DNA from 3 places in the Mesorhizobium sp. ESP-6-2 genome. Region 3 is predicted to be linked to each of the others. Evidence: riboswitches for the same ligand, from Rfam matches in the RefSeq annotation. Region 3 holds a riboswitch; each other region holds the start of a gene.

Region 1 (5,521 bases), on a different contig from region 3:
TCGACGCGGCGCTGCGCGTCGCCACCCGCATCGAGATCGCCAAGCTCAAGGAATCGATGCCCAACACCACCATGATCTACGTCACCCACGACCAGGTCGAGGCGATGACGCTGGCCGACCGCATCGTGGTGCTGAAGGAGGGCCATATCGAGCAGGTCGGCACGCCGATGGAACTCTACAAGAAACCCGGCAATCTGTTCGTTGCCCAGTTCATCGGCTCGCCGGCCATGAACATCCTGCCGGCGACCATCGACAAATCGGGCAATCCGACCGTCATCAGTCATGTCGGCGGCCGCAAGGCTACGGTGCCGATCGCGACGCCGGCCTCGGCCAAGGGCGCGTCGGTGAGCTTCGGCGTGCGGCCGGAGGACCTGGCGATCGCCAGCGGCACGGACTACCTGTTCGAAGGGACGGTGGACTATGTCGAGCAGCTCGGCGAGGTGCAACTCGTCTATGTCGACATCGGCCGCGCCGACCTGCCGCTGGTGACCAAGCTGCCGGGCAATGTCGAGGTCAAGCGCGGGGCGACGCTGCGGCTGAGCGCCGACGCCGGAGACCTTCATATCTTCGACGCGGATGGGCGATCCTTCGCGCTGCACGAGACGGAAGCGAAGGCAGCCTGAGAGCAGGCCATGAATTTACATGAATTAATTGCCGGCCACGCAAAAACAGGAGCGGGGGGCAACCCCCCCCGCTCCTGTTTGGTATCAGCTTCAGCCGTTAGTGGCCGAAGAGATTCCGGTCACTGCCCTGAGGGGCGGACTTCTGTACGTCACCCGACGAATTGAGCAGCTTGTAGACGGGCGAACCGCTGTCGCGGATCGAAGCCGTGTGCGACTTGTCGACCGAGGTGACGGCAGGCTGGTTGGCACCATTGGAGCCGTAGTTGTCGCTGGCGGCCAAAGCGCTGCCGGAAACGGCCAGAACGGCGGCGGCGGCAAGGATGATCTTCTTCATTTCAAGTCTCCTGAATTCTCAAATTCCACGCAGTGGCGGGCTTACCCGCCAGCTGCTGAAGGATCGGCTGTTAGTTGTTGCCGAAGAGGTTACGGTCGGCACCCTGAGCAGGGGCCTGGGCAGCCGGTTCCGACTTCCTGGTCGAAGCGGTGTACGAGCTGTCGGTCGAGGTGGCCGCGGGCTGATTGGCGCCATTGGAGCCATAGTTGTCGCTGCCGGCGAAAGCGCTGCCCGAAACGGCCAGAACGGCGGCGGCAGCAAGGATGATCTTCTTCATTTCAAGTCTCCTGAATTCTCAAATTTCGCCAGGACGGCGGAAGGCCGCCGTCAACTGGAGATCGGCTGTTAGTTGTTGCCGAAGAGGTTACGGTCGGCACCCTGAACAGGGGCCTGGGCAGCCGGTTCCGACTTCCTGGTCGAAGCGGTGTACGAGCTGTCGGTCGAGGTGACGGCAGGCTGGTTGGCGCCATTGGAGCCATAGTTGTCGCTGCTGGCGAAAGCACTGCCCGAAACGGCCAGAACGGCGGCGGCAGCAAGGATGATCTTCTTCATTTCAAGTCTCCTGAATTCTCAAATTCCGCCAGGACGGCGGAAGGCCCGCCGTCAACTGGAGATCGGCTATTTAGTTGTTGCCGAAGAGGTTGCGATCGGCGCCCTGGACAGGCGTCTGGGCAGCCGGTTCCGACTTCTTGGTCGAAGCGGTGTACGAGCTGTCGACGGCGGTGGCCGCAGGGGCATTCGAACCATAGTGGTCGCTACCAGCGAAGGCGCTGCCGGAAACAGCCAGAAGGGCGGCGGCAGTGAGAATGATCTTTTTCATTTTTTGATACTCCAGTATTTTTCCGTCCGTCTAGCGGCGTGTCTTGGGAGGAAATCGCGTCGTTCGGACAGCCCCGATGTGGGAAAGCCATGGCGCCATTTCCAATCACGAAGTTTTTCCGTGTGGACCAAGTTTCCACCACTTGAAATTGTGCCAAGGCCTTCTACATTCGTTTTTTTCCCTTTATTATCAAGTACTTATTTTAACAGACCGTGCGATCACCAACTGTGTCGAAGGCCCAGTGTTCACACCGTCCTGCACGCATCGTCAACAGAAACGAACCGTTCGGTTCGATTTTAGTGGACGCTAATAGTCACTTTTCGAAACTGTTAACCTTTTTTGGTCCGCCACGAGTTGAATTCCGAGGCGGCGAGCCGAGCCTTTCTGCCCCTTCAACGACGGCCGCACCGTTTCCCATGCGTGTCGCGCGGCATGGATGCGATGTCGTTTTCATGCCGACGACAAGTCGGCGATCATGGTTAGATCCTGCCATCTCAGGTGCCGCCGCGTGACGACGAGGCGGAGAATTGGGAAGCCGGTCAGAATCCGGCGCTGCCCCCGCAACGGTGGTGGAGTTCAGGTCGCAACGGGAGACCACTGGGCAAAGGCCTGGGAAGGTGTCGCGACAGTCCGCAAGGACAGCTCCAGAGCCCGGAAACCAGCCTGAGATGTTGGACTCGACTGATCGCGGCGGGCGGTCAAGAGGCGGATGGTGCATGTCCGGCGCAAGCCGGCGCGCGGCTTGATCCTTCCTCTCTCCCCTCCGTTCAGTCCTTCAATGTGAGGACAGGACTTCAATGCGAGGACAGGACATGGATGCGCGCAACGACATGCTGAAACGGCTGCAAGGCCGCAGGGACGGCTTCTCACTCGAGCAGCCCTTCTATACCGACGCCGATTACTTCAAGCTCGACATGGAGCTGATCTGGTACCGCGACTGGCTGTTCATCGGCCATGATTGCGAACTGCCCAGGCCCGGCAGCTTCATCACCGTGCAGATCGGCGACTATCCTGTCGTGCTGGTGCGCGACCAGAAGGGCAACATCAACGCCTTCCACAATTCTTGCCGCCATCGCGGCAGCCGCGTCTGCAACACCGACAAGGGCACGGCGGCGAAGCTCGTCTGCCCCTACCATCAGTGGACCTATGAACTGGACGGCAGGCTGCTGTTCGCCAGGCAGATGGCCGAGGGCTTCGACAAGAGCCAGTTCGGCCTGAAGCCGGTCGCCTGCGAAAGCGTCGGCGGCTACATCTTCATTTGCCTCGCCGACGAGCCGGCGGATTTCGCGCCGATGCGGACGATGATCGAACCCTATTTGGCGCCGCACCGGCTGCGCGAAGCAAAGGTCGCCTTCGAGAGCACCATCGTCGAGAAGGGCAATTGGAAGCTGGTCTGGGAAAACAACCGCGAATGCTATCATTGCGCCGGCAACCATCCGGAGCTCTGCAAGACCTTTCCTGAGGCGCCGACCGTGACCGGCGTGCAAGGCGCCGACAGCGACCCGGAGATGCTGGCGCACTGGGCCAAATGCGAGGCCGCCGGCCTGCCGAGCGAGTTCCGCATCGACCCGGCCGGACAATACCGTGCCACCCGCGCGCCGCTGCTGCGCGATGCCGTCAGTTACACGATGACGGGAAAACGCGCGGTCAAGAAGAACCTGTCCGACAGCGTTGCCACCGACCGCATCGGCTCGTTGCTGCTCTATCACTATCCGACGACCTGGAACCACATCCTCGGCGACCACGCCGTCACCTTCCGCGTGCTGCCGATCAGCGCCACTGAGACCGCGGTGACGACCAAATGGCTGGTTCACAAGGACGCGGTCGAGGGCGTCGACTATGACCTCGCCGAACTCACCCATGTCTGGACCGAGACCAACGACCAGGACCGCCGCATCGTCGAGGAAAACGCCTTCGGCATCCTGTCGCCGGCCTATGAACCCGGTCCCTATTCCGAACTGCACGAAGGCGGCGTCCTCCAGTTCGTCGACTGGTACGCGCGTTTCATCGGTCCGCGGCTCGCCGAAGACGGCCGGCCGGCCCTGCGCAGCGTTGCTTGAGAGGTGAGGGATGAATGCGATGACGGATCTCGGCCTCTATCGCCATCTCGATCAGATGGCGCCCTGGAACGACAGGCTCCAGGTGCTGGAAGTGATCGGCGTGAGCGACGAGGCGCCTGATGTAAAGACCTTCACCTTCCGCTCCGACAACCAGACCTGGTTCCGCTACAAGCCGGGCCAGTTCGTGACGCTGGAACTGCCGACAGCGGATGGGTTGCTGATGCGCACCTACACGCTGTCGTCTTCGCCTTCGCGGCCGTTCTCGATCGCGGTGACGGTGAAGGCGCAGGCCGGCAGCACTGGCACGCGCTGGATGTTCGACCATTTGAGGCCTGGTTCGCACGTCAAGGCGTATGGGCCGGCCGGAGACTTTTCGCTGCACAGCCACCCGGCGGCCAAATATCTGTTCATTTCGGCCGGCTCCGGCGTGACGCCGATGATGTCGATGCTGCGCTGGCTGAATGACTGCGCGCCATGGACCGATGTCGGCTTCGTCAACTGCGCCCGCCGCCCCGAAGAGATCATCTTCCGCAGGGAGCTGGAATTGCTCGGCAGCCACATGCCCGGCCTGTCGCTCGGTTTCATGATCGAGGAGCGGTCGAGCCGGGAGGGCTGGTTCGGCCATATGGGCCGCATCGATGCCATCCGGCTGCCGATTTTGGCGCCCGATTTCCGAGAGCGCGAAATCTTCTGCTGCGGCCCCGACCCCTTCATGCGTGCCGTGCGCGGCATGCTCGAAGCCGCCGGCTTCGACATGGCGAGATACCATCAGGAGAGCTTTGCAGCGCCGCTGGTGGAGGAAATCCCGGCGCCGTTCGCCTCGCCGACTGGAGACGGCGCAGCCATTCCTGTCGAAGCCGCGACGCCGATCCGGTTCTCGATTTCGGATGTCGATGCCGCATGCGTCGCCGGCCAGACGGTGCTGCAGACGGCGCGCGCCTCGGGAGTCAGAATCCCCGCCGCATGCGAATTCGGCCTGTGCGGAACCTGCAAAGTCAAGAAGCTCTCAGGCGAGGTCGAGATGAGCCACAATGGCGGCATCCTCGATCATGAGATCGAGGACGGCTTCATTCTCGCCTGCTGCTCCAAGCCGCTCTCGGCGCTTGACATCGAGGCCTGAGAGCCGCTGGCCTGGCCGCTCTTTCTTGCAAGGAGGGGTCAAGTGTTTGATCCTTTCCTGCTGCAAGGCTGTGGGACGGCCGACAACCCCATCTGCGCGCCGCTGCACCCAAGGAGCGGCGGCAGCCGGAGATCTCAGACGCCGTAGCGCTCCGTCCGGATGATAGCCGCTGGAATGCCGGCATCGATCAGCGCCTGGGCGGCGGCGGACACGAACGCGTTGGAGCCGCAGACAAAGGCGAGGCCGGGCGGGCGGCGCAGCCGCGCCATGGATTGTATCATCATGGCGACGTCGATCCGCCGCGAATAATCCGTCGGCCGGCGCGCGGCTTCACGCGTCAGGGTCAGCACAAGGCCGAAGCCGTCGTCGCGATCGTCGAGGCCGATCAGCTCGTCGCGAAAGATGACTTCGTCCCACAGCCGCGCCGAAAAGACGAGGATGACCGGCATCGTCGACTTCTGCGCGGCACGATGGCGGACCATCGACATCAAGGGCACGACGCCGGAACCGCCGCCGACCAGCAGAAGCGGTCGCTCATCACCATCGGGCCAGATGAAATGTCCG
Region 2 (5,521 bases), on a different contig from region 3:
TCGCCAAGACCGAGATTCTCTGAAGTTCGACGGCGGCAGTAGCGTCCGATCCGCTGAACCGGACGCGTCATGGATCATTCCGCGGCAACGACGGCCGCTTCACACCCATCCAGCTCGCATTTGTGAGTGGCAAGGCTGCGTTGGCCGAGCAGCACCGTGACCAGCGCGATGCCGCCCGCGACCACCGAGACCCAGAACCCGTTCTGGGCGCCGAACGCATCCACCACGGCGCCGGCGGCGAAAGAGCCCAGCGCCATGCCGATGCCGATTCCCGTTGTCACCCAGGTGATGCCCTCGGTCAGCATCGCTTCCGGCACATGCCGTTCGATCAGGCCAAATGCTGTGATGAAAGTCGGCGAGATCGCCACGCCGCTGATGAAGACGGTCACCGCCAGCAGCGGCACGCTGTCGGCGGTGAGCGGCAAAAGCGTGCTGACCGCGATGATCGCGACCGCCACGGCCAGCTGGCGCTGTAGCGGCGTCTTGAGGTTGAGTGCGCCGACCACGATGCCCAACACGAACGATCCCAGCGCATAAACGCCGATCACCAGGCTTGCGGCACCGGCTTGGCCGAACTCCTTGGTGATCGCCACGGTGCTCACTTCCGTCGTCGCGAAGGTCGCGCCGATGAAGATCAGGGCGAAGGTGATGATCTGTACCGGCCGCAGGCGGATCGCCGAGCCGGCCGAACCATGGTCCGCCGGCCGCACTCTTGGTTCGGTCGATCGCTGCAGAATGAACGCTATGGAGCCCAAGGCGAGAAACAAAGTGCTCGCCAGCATGCCTGCTTCCGGAAACAGCGCCGCACTGAGGCCCACCGACAGCGACGCACCGGCGATATAGACCAGCTCGTCGGCCGCCGATTCGAAGGCGAAGGCGGTGTTCATCTCCGGCCGGCCGCGAAAAAGCTCGGTCCAGCGCGCGCGCACCATTGCCGGCATGCTGGGCATGGCCGCGGCCAGCAGCGCCGACACGAACAATGTCCATACCGGCCAATCCTGGTTGGCCGACGCAATCAGCAGCAGGAATGCCGCCACGGAGACGATGGTGGTGGGCACGACGATCCGTGTCTGGCCGAGGCGGTCGACCAGCCTGGAGATCTGCGGCGCCAGGAAAGCGTTGGCCAGCGCGAATGTCGCCGAGACGGCACCCGCCAGCCAGTATTCGCCACGCGTCTGCGACAGCATCGCCACGATGCCGATCGGCGCCATGGCGATCGGCAGGCGCGCCATGAAGCCGGCAGCGGCAAAGCCCTTGGCGCCAGGGGATCGAAAGATCTCGGAGTAGGGATTTTGCATGGTCCGTTCCTCGACAAAAGGCGATTCGGAAATTACATACGATGCGTATGAACACTAGATAGATCATACGCTGCGTATGTCAATTGGCATACGGAACGTATGTGCATAAGGCCAGAAGAAATGCACAAGCCTCGCAAGGAAATGATCGCCGAAACCCGCGCCAAATTGATTGCCGCGGCCCGGCATGCCTTCGGAACGATCGGCTATGCCGAAGCGTCGATGGACGATTTCACCGCATCGGCAGGACTGACGCGCGGTGCGCTCTATCATCATTTCGGCCACAAGAAGGGGCTCTTGCAGGCGGTCATCGCCGAGATCGACGCCGAGATGGCGGCACGGGTGAATGAGGTTGCAGCGAAAGCACCGACCCGCTGGCAAAGCTTCGTCGACGAATGCACGAGCTACATCGAAATGGCGCTGGAGCCGGAAATCCAGCGCATCATGTTCCGGGACGGTCCGGCCGTGCTGGGGGACCCCGCGCAATGGCCGAACGCCAATGCCTGCGTCGCTTCCATGACCGATCATCTGACGATGCTGCAAGGGGACGGGGTGGTGGTCCCAAGCGTCGACCCTGAGACCGCGGCGCGGCTAATCAACGGGGCGAGCAGTCAGGCGGCGCAGCGGATCGCCAATTCGAACGACCCGGAAGCGACATCAAAGACCGTGGTAGCGGCATTCAAGCAACTGCTCGAAGGATTGTTGAGGAAGGATACCGGAGCCGCCTGAAGGCGGATAGCCGAGGTGCTTCCAGGTTCAGATGCTCAGGACAAGGCGCAGGCCGCCGGCAGCGCTGCGCATGCCGTGTCGGCAATCAAATCAAGGGTTTGCCAGATTTTTCCCGTGTTGCCGCCTTGAGGCGGGCGATCGTTGACTTGAGCGGCACTTCGCCCTGTCCGCAAAACGTCTCGCTCATGATCAGCTCGGGCAGCGGCAGTCGTCGACCCCAGCCATGTGTTTCGAGGTCCGGTTTCGGCGCGAACTCGGAGACGCGGCCGACACAGAGATAGGCCACCGGCGTCACATGCTCGGGAATCGACAGAAGGTCTTTCAACGCCTGCGCCTCGATAATGCTGACCCAGCCGACCCCGACCCCTTCGGCGCGTGCCGCCAGCCAGAAATTCTGCACCGCGCAGACCGTGCTGTAGAGATCCATCTCGGGATTGTGCCAGCGTCCCAGCGGTGAACCCTGTGAGCGTCGCCGGTCGCAGGTGATGCAGATATTGAGCGCGCTTTCGCAGATGCCTTCCAGCTTGAGCTTGCGGTAGAGCGCCCGCCGCTCTTCCTCGATAGCGGGCAATTCCTGCTCGCGCGCCGCCAGGAACAGGGCGCGCACCTGTTCCCGTCGTTCGGTGCCACGAATGACGATGAAATTCCATGGCTGCATGAAGCCGACCGATGGCGCGTGATGGGCGGCAAGCAGCAGCCGCGCCAGCACCTCGTCATCGACGGCCTCTGATGTAAAATGGCTGCGGACATCGCGCCGCGTGAACATGGCGCGGTAGACCGCATCGCGCGCCATCTGGTCGAATCCGTCACCCACGGGGATGGTCATCTCGTCCGGCATCGCTTGTCCCCTTGCGATTGCAATCAACTGCCGTCCGCCTGACCATGCGGATGACGATGCCTGCCAGGCCGGTCTTCTGGCTCGGGATCAACCCGCATCCGGCGCCTTCCCGTCATCGACAGTGGCATTTACCGGCGCGGTCCCCCTTACAGCGTTGGGCACGCCACGGTATCAAACCGTGTTCCCGATTCTCCCGCTCGCGGCGGGCACCAGGCAGTGGCCGGGACTTTACGACGAAGCCTCCGCGCCGCCAATCGCCCGCGGCGACGCGAATGGACGCAGGCGCGATTTTCCCCAGCCATCAGGCCGCAACGCATGGCCATCGCCGCGCCGGGGCACTAGATAGGGAGCATGGCCACTCGTCTCTACACCCATCCGATCTTCCTCGAGCACATCACGCCACCCGGCCATCCGGAGCGGCCGGACCGCTTGCGCGCCATCGAGCGCGTGCTCGACGAGGAGGCTTTTGCCGCGCTCGACCGCCTCGAGGCGCCACAAGGCGACGAGGCCACCATTCTCTATGCGCATCCCGGGGATTTCGTCGAGCGGGTACGCGCCGCCATTCCCGAGACGGGCATCGCCCGCATCGATGCCGACACAACGGCCAGCCCGAAGAGCTGGCAAGCGGCGATCACCGCGATCGGCGCCGCCAATGCCGCCGTCGACGACGTCTTTGCCGGCAGGGCAGACAACGTTTTCGTCGCCGCCCGGCCGCCCGGCCATCATGCGGAGAAAGCGACGGCAATGGGCTTCTGCCTGTTCAACACGGCGGCCATCGCCGCACGTTATGCACAGCGCAAACACGATATCGAACGTGTCGCCATCGTCGACTGGGACGTGCATCACGGCAACGGCACGCAGGATATTTTCTGGGACGATCCGTCCGTGCTTTATTGTTCGACCCACCAGATGCCGCTCTACCCGGGCACCGGAGCAAAGAACGAAACCGGCGCCGGCAACATCATCAACGCGCCGCTTGCGCCGCAGACCGGCAGCGAGGCGTTCCGCGACGCCTTCCTGTCGCGCGTGCTGCCCTCGCTCGACAATTTTGCACCCGACCTGATCATTATTTCGGCCGGCTTCGACGCGCATCATCGCGACCCACTGGCCGAGATCAACCTGACCGAGGATGATTTCGACTGGGCCACCGGCCAACTCATGCAGCGCGCGGCGCGCCACAGCGGCAACCGGCTCGTCAGCCTGCTCGAGGGCGGCTACGATCTGCAAGGATTGGCATTTTCGGTCGCCGCCCATGTCGGGCGACTGATGAAAGGATGAATGATGGCTGGTGAAACCAACGAAGACGTCAAGGCGATGAGCTTCGAACAGGCTCTCGACGCGCTGGAGAAGATCGTCGATGATCTGGAGCGTGGCGATGTGCCGCTCGACCAGTCGATCAGGATCTACGAGCGCGGCGAGGCGCTGAAGGTGCATTGCGACCGGCTGCTCAAGGCGGCCGAGGACAAGGTGGAGAAGATCAGGCTGTCCCGCGACGGCAAGCCGATCGGGACGGAGCCGCTGGACGCGGATTGAGGCATGCAGCCGTCTCTCTGGTTTTTGACACGATCATGATTGAGGATAGAACGCGTCCCGATTGAAACGGCTCCAGGACAAGAGGAGATACGGAAGCGATGTGCAGAAACATCAAGACCCTGTTCAATTTTGATCCGCCGGCAACCGATGACGAGGTGCGCGATGCAGCCCTTCAGTTCGTCCGCAAGCTGAGCGGAACGACGCGGCCCTCGAAGCAGAACCAGCATGCCTTCGACCATGCCGTCGAGGCTATCGCGGCGTCGGCGCGCGAGCTTCTCGATTCGCTTGAAACCAACCAGCATCCGCGCAATCGCGAGGAGGTTGCGGCCAAGCTGCGGGCGAAGGCGGCGATCCGCTTTGCCTGATCTGCCCAAAGCAGCCATCGACCGCTGACAAGGAGAGTTCATGAGCTTCTTCCCCGGGAAGGACCCCGAAATAGGCGACGCCTTTGCCAGCGACCAGATCGAATTGATGGTCATTCCGAACGCCAAGGACATTGGCGGTTTTCAGGTTCGCCGTGCCTTGCCGACCGCCAGAAGGCGGCTGGTCGGTCCCTTCATCTTCTTCGACCGCATGGGGCCTGCCATCCTGCGCGCCGGTCAGGCGCTCGACGTCCGGCCGCATCCGCATATCGGCCTGTCGACGGTCACCTACCTGTTCGATGGCAGGATCAGGCATCGCGATTCGCTCGGCACCGAAATGGTGATCGAGCCGGGTGACGTGAACCTGATGACCGCCGGCCGCGGCATCGTCCATTCGGAGCGCACGCCGGAAGAACTGCGTGGCGCGCCGATGTCGGTCTCGGGCCTGCAGACATGGCTGGCGCTGCCGGACGGCAAGGAGGAAGTGGCGCCGGTGTTCGAGAACACCGCTGTCGCGCGGCTTCCCGACATTGACGCGGAAGGCGTCGGTGGCCGCGTCGTCATCGGCGATTTCCAGGGGCTGCGTTCCCCGGTGCGGGCCGATTCCGAGACGCTTTACGCTGACCTCAGGCTGGCGCCGGGCGCCAGCGTCAAAATCCCGGCCGACGCGGAAGAACGCGCCATCTACACGCTGGAAGGCGAGGTCTCGATTTCCGGCGACGTGTTTCCGGCCGAACGGCTGCTGGTGTTCCGGCCCGGCGACG
Region 3 (5,521 bases):
GATCTGGCAGGTCTTGAGAAAGTTCACCTGCGGGGGTTCGACCTTCGCGGGCATTACTTGCGAGAACAACCAGACACTGCCGATCAGCAGCGGCTGGTGAATCACGTAGAAGGCCAGGCTGTGCCGGCCGATGAAGACCAGCGGGTTGGACCAGCGCCCGGGTGCCACATCCGCCAGGCGCGCCAAGGCGCCGAAGCCGGAGCCAAGCTTGGTCGCTCCGAGGCCCACAAGCACCGCCCCGAACCACGGGAACAACGGGACATAGTCGTTGGAGTGTGGGTTGACCGCGGAAAGGCCGACCCACCACAGCCAGGGGTGATCGAACGATTCCAGCCGAAAATAGAAGGGAATGGCGATGACGGCCGCGGCGATCAGCAGTGTGAGCAGCGCCGGCAGGCGCAGGAATGCCAGCCCGAGCAGGCTCGCCAGCGCGATCTGGTGCAGGATGCCGAAGAAGATCCAACCATCCGGTGTGGCGATACGGGTGGCGACCGAAATGGCGATCGCGGCCCCGGCGACCATGGCGAAGCGTCTCCAGAAGCCGTTCCAGCGGATCTCTTTGCCATGGGCGAGATACAGGCTGACGCCGACCAGGAACAGGAAGGTTGAGGCAATGCAGCGAGCATAGAACTTCCACCAGCCGAAGGCGGTCAGGCCGGGATCGGTGTAGCCGAAGAATTCCAGGTCCCAGGTGAAATGGTAGCTCGCCATGGCGATCAGCGCGATGCCGCGCAGCATGTCGATGGCGACGATGCGCTTGGTCTTCGGCAACTCCGCGGCGGGCATGGTCGGCGTCTGGATGCTCATGGTCTCGCGATCTGATTCAGCCCCGCACGAGGACTATCACGGTTACGCCGGACAAAAGAAGGCCGTGAGCTTCGATACGGACGGTCAGCCGGCGCTGCATCAGGCACCCCTTTAGGCCAGCACGGGAAAGCCTTTGACCGGCTTCGTTTTAACCGGGGCACGTCGGTTTCCTGTTACCGGTCGCGAAATGATGGCCGCAGATTTGGCTGGTGATTCTGCTTTGGGGAAGCAATGTCCACGCATGTGCGCCATCCGATCTGGCTACCGGCCCTCAAGGCCGCGGATGCCCGCACCTTCGCCTCGCTCTACGCGGTCGAATCCTTCGCTCGCGCCACGGTGTCGAGCGTCATCCCGATCCAGGCCTACGAGATCCTCCACAATGAGCAGATCGTCTCGATCCTCTACACCATCGTGGCGATGCTCGGCCTGTCGGTGACCTTGTTCATGCCGATGCTGATCCAGCGCTTCGCCCGGCGTTGGGTCTACACGGCGGGCGCCTGCCTGCTGGCGATCGGCTCGTTGTTCTTCGTCACGCATACGCTCGCCGGGCAATTGGCCGGCATGCTATGCCGTGTCATGGGCGCCAGCGCGCTGTCGATCACGCTCAACCTTTACATCATGGACCACATCCGCAAGACCGATTTCATGCAGGCCGAATCGCTGCGCATGGCGTGGTCGATGTTTGCCTGGACGGGTGGGCCGACGCTCGGCATCTTTCTCTACACGCGCTTCGGCATCTATGCCGCGCATGGCGCGGTCGCCGTATTCGCCTTGGCCCTGCTGGCGTTGTTCTGGACCTACCGGCTCGGCGACAATCCCTCGATCCGGCCGGGCAAGACGCGCCCGGTCAATCCGCTGGCCAATATCGGCCGCTTCGTCGCGCAGCCGAGGCTGAGGCTGGCCTGGCTGATCGCCTTCGGCCGCTCCTGCTTCTGGACGACCTTCTTCGTCTACGGACCGCTGTTCATGGTCATCACCGGCGAGGGCGAACTGGCCGGCGGCATTCTGGTTTCGGCGGGCAACGCGCTTTTGTTCATGGCGATTTTCTGGGGCAAGGCGGGCAAGCGCTTCGGCGGCCGCAGGACCATGACATTTGCCTATTTCGCCATGTCGGCGATGCTGCTGGCGGCGGGTGCCGTCGGCGAAAGCGCGCCGCTCATCACCGGCGCCTTCCTGCTATGCGGCGCCTTCTTCACCATCGCGCTCGACGCGCTGGGCTCGACCGCCTTCATGCGCTCCGTGCGTTCTTACGAGCGCGCGCAGATGGCTGCGGTCTACCGCACCTATCTCGATTTTTCCGAACTGACGCCGCCGCTGGTCTATTCAGTGGTGCTGGCCTTTTTTGGCCTCGGCTCGGTTTTCGTCACGCTCGGCCTGCTTGCGGCGGTCTGCGGCTATGTCACCTGGCGGTATCTGCCGAAGTCGCTGTGAAGCTTACGGCACAAGCGCAGCGTGCCGTTCGCGCACCCAGTCGTGGAAGCGGTGAAGGTCGTACTCCTCCGGCATCAGCACGCCGGCCTTGTGGCGCATGGAGCGCAGCCCTTTCTGGTTGACCTCGCAGATCGCGGCATCCTCCTCCAGCACCTGGGTGCCGAAGCCGACGATATTGTCGATGTCGGTGGCGGCCAACGCCTCGGGCGCGAACAGCCATTCGGCGGTCAACTCGGTCTGCTCGGGGCCAAGCGGCACCAGCCGTACTGACCTGACATAGTCGACGTGGCCGACGATGAACATAGAGGGCAGGCTGGTGGCGTAGGTCTGGCCGGCGGCGCGCTCGGCCGGTGTGAGGCCCGAAAAGACCGGCCCATGCGCCTGGCCGTCGCGCGACCATGTCTCGGCACCCGCCCGCAGCCCGCCGGAAAATTCCGGCGCGTCATTGTCGGCATGGCGGGTCCATTCGGGGTCGTCATGCCGGCCCATCAGGCCGCGGCCATAGATCGGAACCAGCCGCGACAGGTCCTTGTGGACGCCGGGGCAATGCAGGCACTCGTTGAAATTTTCCCAGAAGATCTTCCAATTGCAGTTCATCACCTTGCGCAGCACATGGCCTGATGTCAGCGATTCCAGCGGCCAGTTGCCGAGATCGCCGGAGGCCTGGTCGAAGGATGAGTGCGCCGAGCCGGCGGCATCTTCCGCCAGATTGACGAAGACGAAGCCGCGCCAGACCGACAGCGAGACGCGATAGAGCGGATGGTCCGCCTTGTCGAAGCCTTCGGGCAGCGTTTTCGACGGCACGCGTACGAGATCGCCGCGCAGCGAATAGGACCATGCGTGATAGGGGCAGGTGATCAGCCGCGCCTTCAACCGGCCAGCACTTTCCTGGCAAAGCTGCGAGCCGCGATGCCGGCACGTGTTGTGGAAGGCGCGTAGCTCGCCGGTGTCGTCGCGCAGCACGACGACCTCCTGGGTGCCGACGCGGAAGGTGCGAAAGGCGAGCGGCTGGGCAAGGTCGGCCCCACGGCAGACGAGCAGCCAGTTCCTGTACCAGATGGCGTCGAGGTCGCGCTGGTAGGCCGCCGCATCCCAATAGGCCGAGGACGGCAATGTCGGCTCGGCCCGGGTGAGGCCGTTGTAGGGGGCGTGCTGGCTCTGGACGGGCTGCATGGCTGGCCTCCTGTGAGGATGGCAGCCGACACCCGGCCACGGAAATTGTCAATTGCAGCGGAGCAAGCGGCCGGACGGCGCTAAAGCGCTTGTCGCCGTCGGAATTTGGTTTGCCGGATGCGGCGATTTTCCCTATAGTCACCTTCGTCGTCGGTTCCGATTGGAGCCAAGAGGGAATGCGGTGCGGGCGGATTTGCTGCCCAATGCCGTGGCTGCCCCCGCAACTGTGTGCGGTAGTCCTCTCCATATGCCACTGAAGATTTTCTTCGGGAAGGTGGGGAAGGGCGCTGATCCGCGAGCCAGGAGACCTGCCGGCGACAGGAAACTGACTTCGATGCCCTCGGGTGGAGGGTGAAAGGACAAGACATGAATACCGCTTCCGTCTCCCTCGGCGCCTCCATCTCCTCGCAGTCGCGCCTCTTGCAACTCGCGCTCGCGGCGCTGCTCGGCATTTTCGTCGTCGGCTTTGTCGGTTTCTCGCATATCGACGCGGTCCACAATGCCGCGCACGACTATCGCCACTCGATGGCGTTTCCCTGCCACTGATAGGGATTTGACATCATGAACCTGTTTCGCAACGTCGTGTTCATCGCGGCGATCGCAGGGCTTGTGGCCGGTGTCGTTCTCGCCTGCATGCAGGCCTATGCCACCGTGCCGTTGATCCTGAAGGCGGAAGTCTACGAACAGGCCGGCGGCGGCCATCACCATGACCATACCGCACCGGCCGCGACCGACAACAACGCCATGAGCGCTGCCGCCCCGGCGGGTAACGCCATGAGCTCCGCGGCGCCGGCACCCGCTGAAGCTGCTCCGGCTGAAGAGGAAGGCTGGGCGCCGGCCGACGGCTTCGAGCGTTTCGCCTTCAGCGTGCTTGCCAACATCGTCACCGGCATCGGCTTCGCGCTGGTCCTGGTCGCGGTTTCGGAATTCGCCGGCGGCATCGGCAACTGGCGCCAGGGCGTGTTCTGGGGACTGGCCGGCTTTGCCGTGTTCACGCTGGCGCCGGGCCTCGGCCTGCCGCCGGAACTGCCGGCCATGCCTGCCGCCGAGCTTCTGCCGCGCCAGATCTGGTGGACGGCAACGGTGGCGGCAACGGCGATCGGCCTTGCCCTGATCGCCTTCCGCAAATCGCTGCCGCTGGCGATTCTGGGCGTGGTGTTGATCGTCGCGCCGCATATTGTCGGCGCGCCGCAGCCCGACAGTTTCGAGACGCCGATTCCGGAAGGCCTGCATCATCAGTTCGTGGTGGCGGTAACTGTGACCAACCTAGTCTTCTGGCTCGTGCTCGGCGCTGCCGTCGGCGTGGTGCGTGGACGCTTCACCGGCACCGCGACGAGTCTGCGCGACAGCTTTGCCTGATCGCGGAAGACTGACCTTCATCATCGGTGGTGCGCGCTCCGGCAAGAGCGCGCACGCCGAAACGCTGATGACGGCCTTGCCTTCGCCATGGACCTACATCGCCACGGCGCAAGCCTATGACGACGAGATGCGGCAGCGCATCGCGTTGCACCGGTCGCGGCGCGGCGAGGGCTGGACGACCATTGATGCACCGCTCGACCTTGTCGGTGCATTGGAGATCTTGCCGGAGGACCAGCCGGTGCTTATCGACTGCCTGACGCTCTGGCTGACCAATCACATGCTGGCCGAACATGATGTAGAGGGCGAATGCCGGCGGCTGGCTGACATGCTGTCGCGGCCGCGCGGGCCCTGGTTCGTGGTATCCAATGAGGTCGGACAAGGCATCGTGCCAGACAATGCGCTGGCGCGCCGGTTCCGCGACGCCGCCGGCCGCCTCAACCAGCAGGTCGCCGCGATTGCCGACATAGTGCTGCTGATGGTGGCGGGGCTGCCGCTCAAGGTGAAGTGACATGACCGACATCGACGAAAAGGACGAAGAGCGCCACCGCGCCAAGATGGCCAAGCGCAAGGCGGTGCAGGATGCCGAGGTGGCGAGCAAGACGGTCGAAAAGGGACTGCTGATCGTCAACACCGGCCCGGGTAAGGGCAAGACCACGGCTGCCTTCGGCTTGGCGCTGCGCATGCTCGGCTACGGCAAGCGCGTCGGCGTCGTCCAGTTCATCAAGGGCAAATGGCATACGGGTGAGAAGGA

Evidence for each region. Region 3 has a riboswitch for cobalamin ahead of LB532_RS07765 (CbtB domain-containing protein). Riboswitches for the same ligand answer to the same signal wherever they lie in the genome.
Region 1: another riboswitch for cobalamin. It lies ahead of LB532_RS29765 (aromatic ring-hydroxylating oxygenase subunit alpha); the one in region 3 lies ahead of LB532_RS07765 (CbtB domain-containing protein).
Region 2: another riboswitch for cobalamin. It lies ahead of bluB (5,6-dimethylbenzimidazole synthase); the one in region 3 lies ahead of LB532_RS07765 (CbtB domain-containing protein).

What each region holds. Positions count from the first base shown of each region.
Region 1 covers NZ_JAIUGT010000016.1:64,617-70,137, forward strand. The annotation lists gene LB532_RS29740 (ABC transporter ATP-binding protein) at 1-623, shown strand, start outside; gene LB532_RS29745 (DUF680 domain-containing protein) at 721-957, opposite strand; gene LB532_RS29750 (DUF680 domain-containing protein) at 1,028-1,234, opposite strand; gene LB532_RS29755 (DUF680 domain-containing protein) at 1,303-1,509, opposite strand; gene LB532_RS29760 (DUF680 domain-containing protein) at 1,580-1,777, opposite strand; cobalamin riboswitch at 2,257-2,459, shown strand; gene LB532_RS29765 (aromatic ring-hydroxylating oxygenase subunit alpha) at 2,590-3,837, shown strand; gene LB532_RS29770 (hybrid-cluster NAD(P)-dependent oxidoreductase) at 3,857-4,957, shown strand; gene LB532_RS29775 (ferredoxin reductase) at 5,092-5,521, opposite strand, start outside.
Region 2 covers NZ_JAIUGT010000004.1:213,012-218,532, reverse strand. The annotation lists gene ribB (3,4-dihydroxy-2-butanone-4-phosphate synthase) at 1-23, shown strand, start outside; gene LB532_RS13530 (MFS transporter) at 75-1,298, opposite strand; gene LB532_RS13525 (TetR/AcrR family transcriptional regulator) at 1,419-2,024, shown strand; gene bluB (5,6-dimethylbenzimidazole synthase) at 2,110-2,862, opposite strand; cobalamin riboswitch at 2,911-3,091, opposite strand; gene LB532_RS13515 (histone deacetylase family protein) at 3,214-4,140, shown strand; gene LB532_RS13510 (exodeoxyribonuclease VII small subunit) at 4,144-4,395, shown strand; gene LB532_RS13505 (DUF2277 domain-containing protein) at 4,494-4,760, shown strand; gene LB532_RS13500 (pirin family protein) at 4,801-5,521, shown strand, end outside.
Region 3 covers NZ_JAIUGT010000002.1:525,080-530,600, forward strand. The annotation lists gene LB532_RS07750 (DUF1624 domain-containing protein) at 1-807, opposite strand, end outside; gene LB532_RS07755 (MFS transporter) at 1,039-2,238, shown strand; gene LB532_RS07760 (aromatic ring-hydroxylating oxygenase subunit alpha) at 2,242-3,411, opposite strand; cobalamin riboswitch at 3,546-3,742, shown strand; gene LB532_RS07765 (CbtB domain-containing protein) at 3,778-3,957, shown strand; gene LB532_RS07770 (CbtA family protein) at 3,973-4,770, shown strand; gene cobU (bifunctional adenosylcobinamide kinase/adenosylcobinamide-phosphate guanylyltransferase) at 4,763-5,278, shown strand; gene cobO (cob(I)yrinic acid a,c-diamide adenosyltransferase) at 5,280-5,521, shown strand, end outside.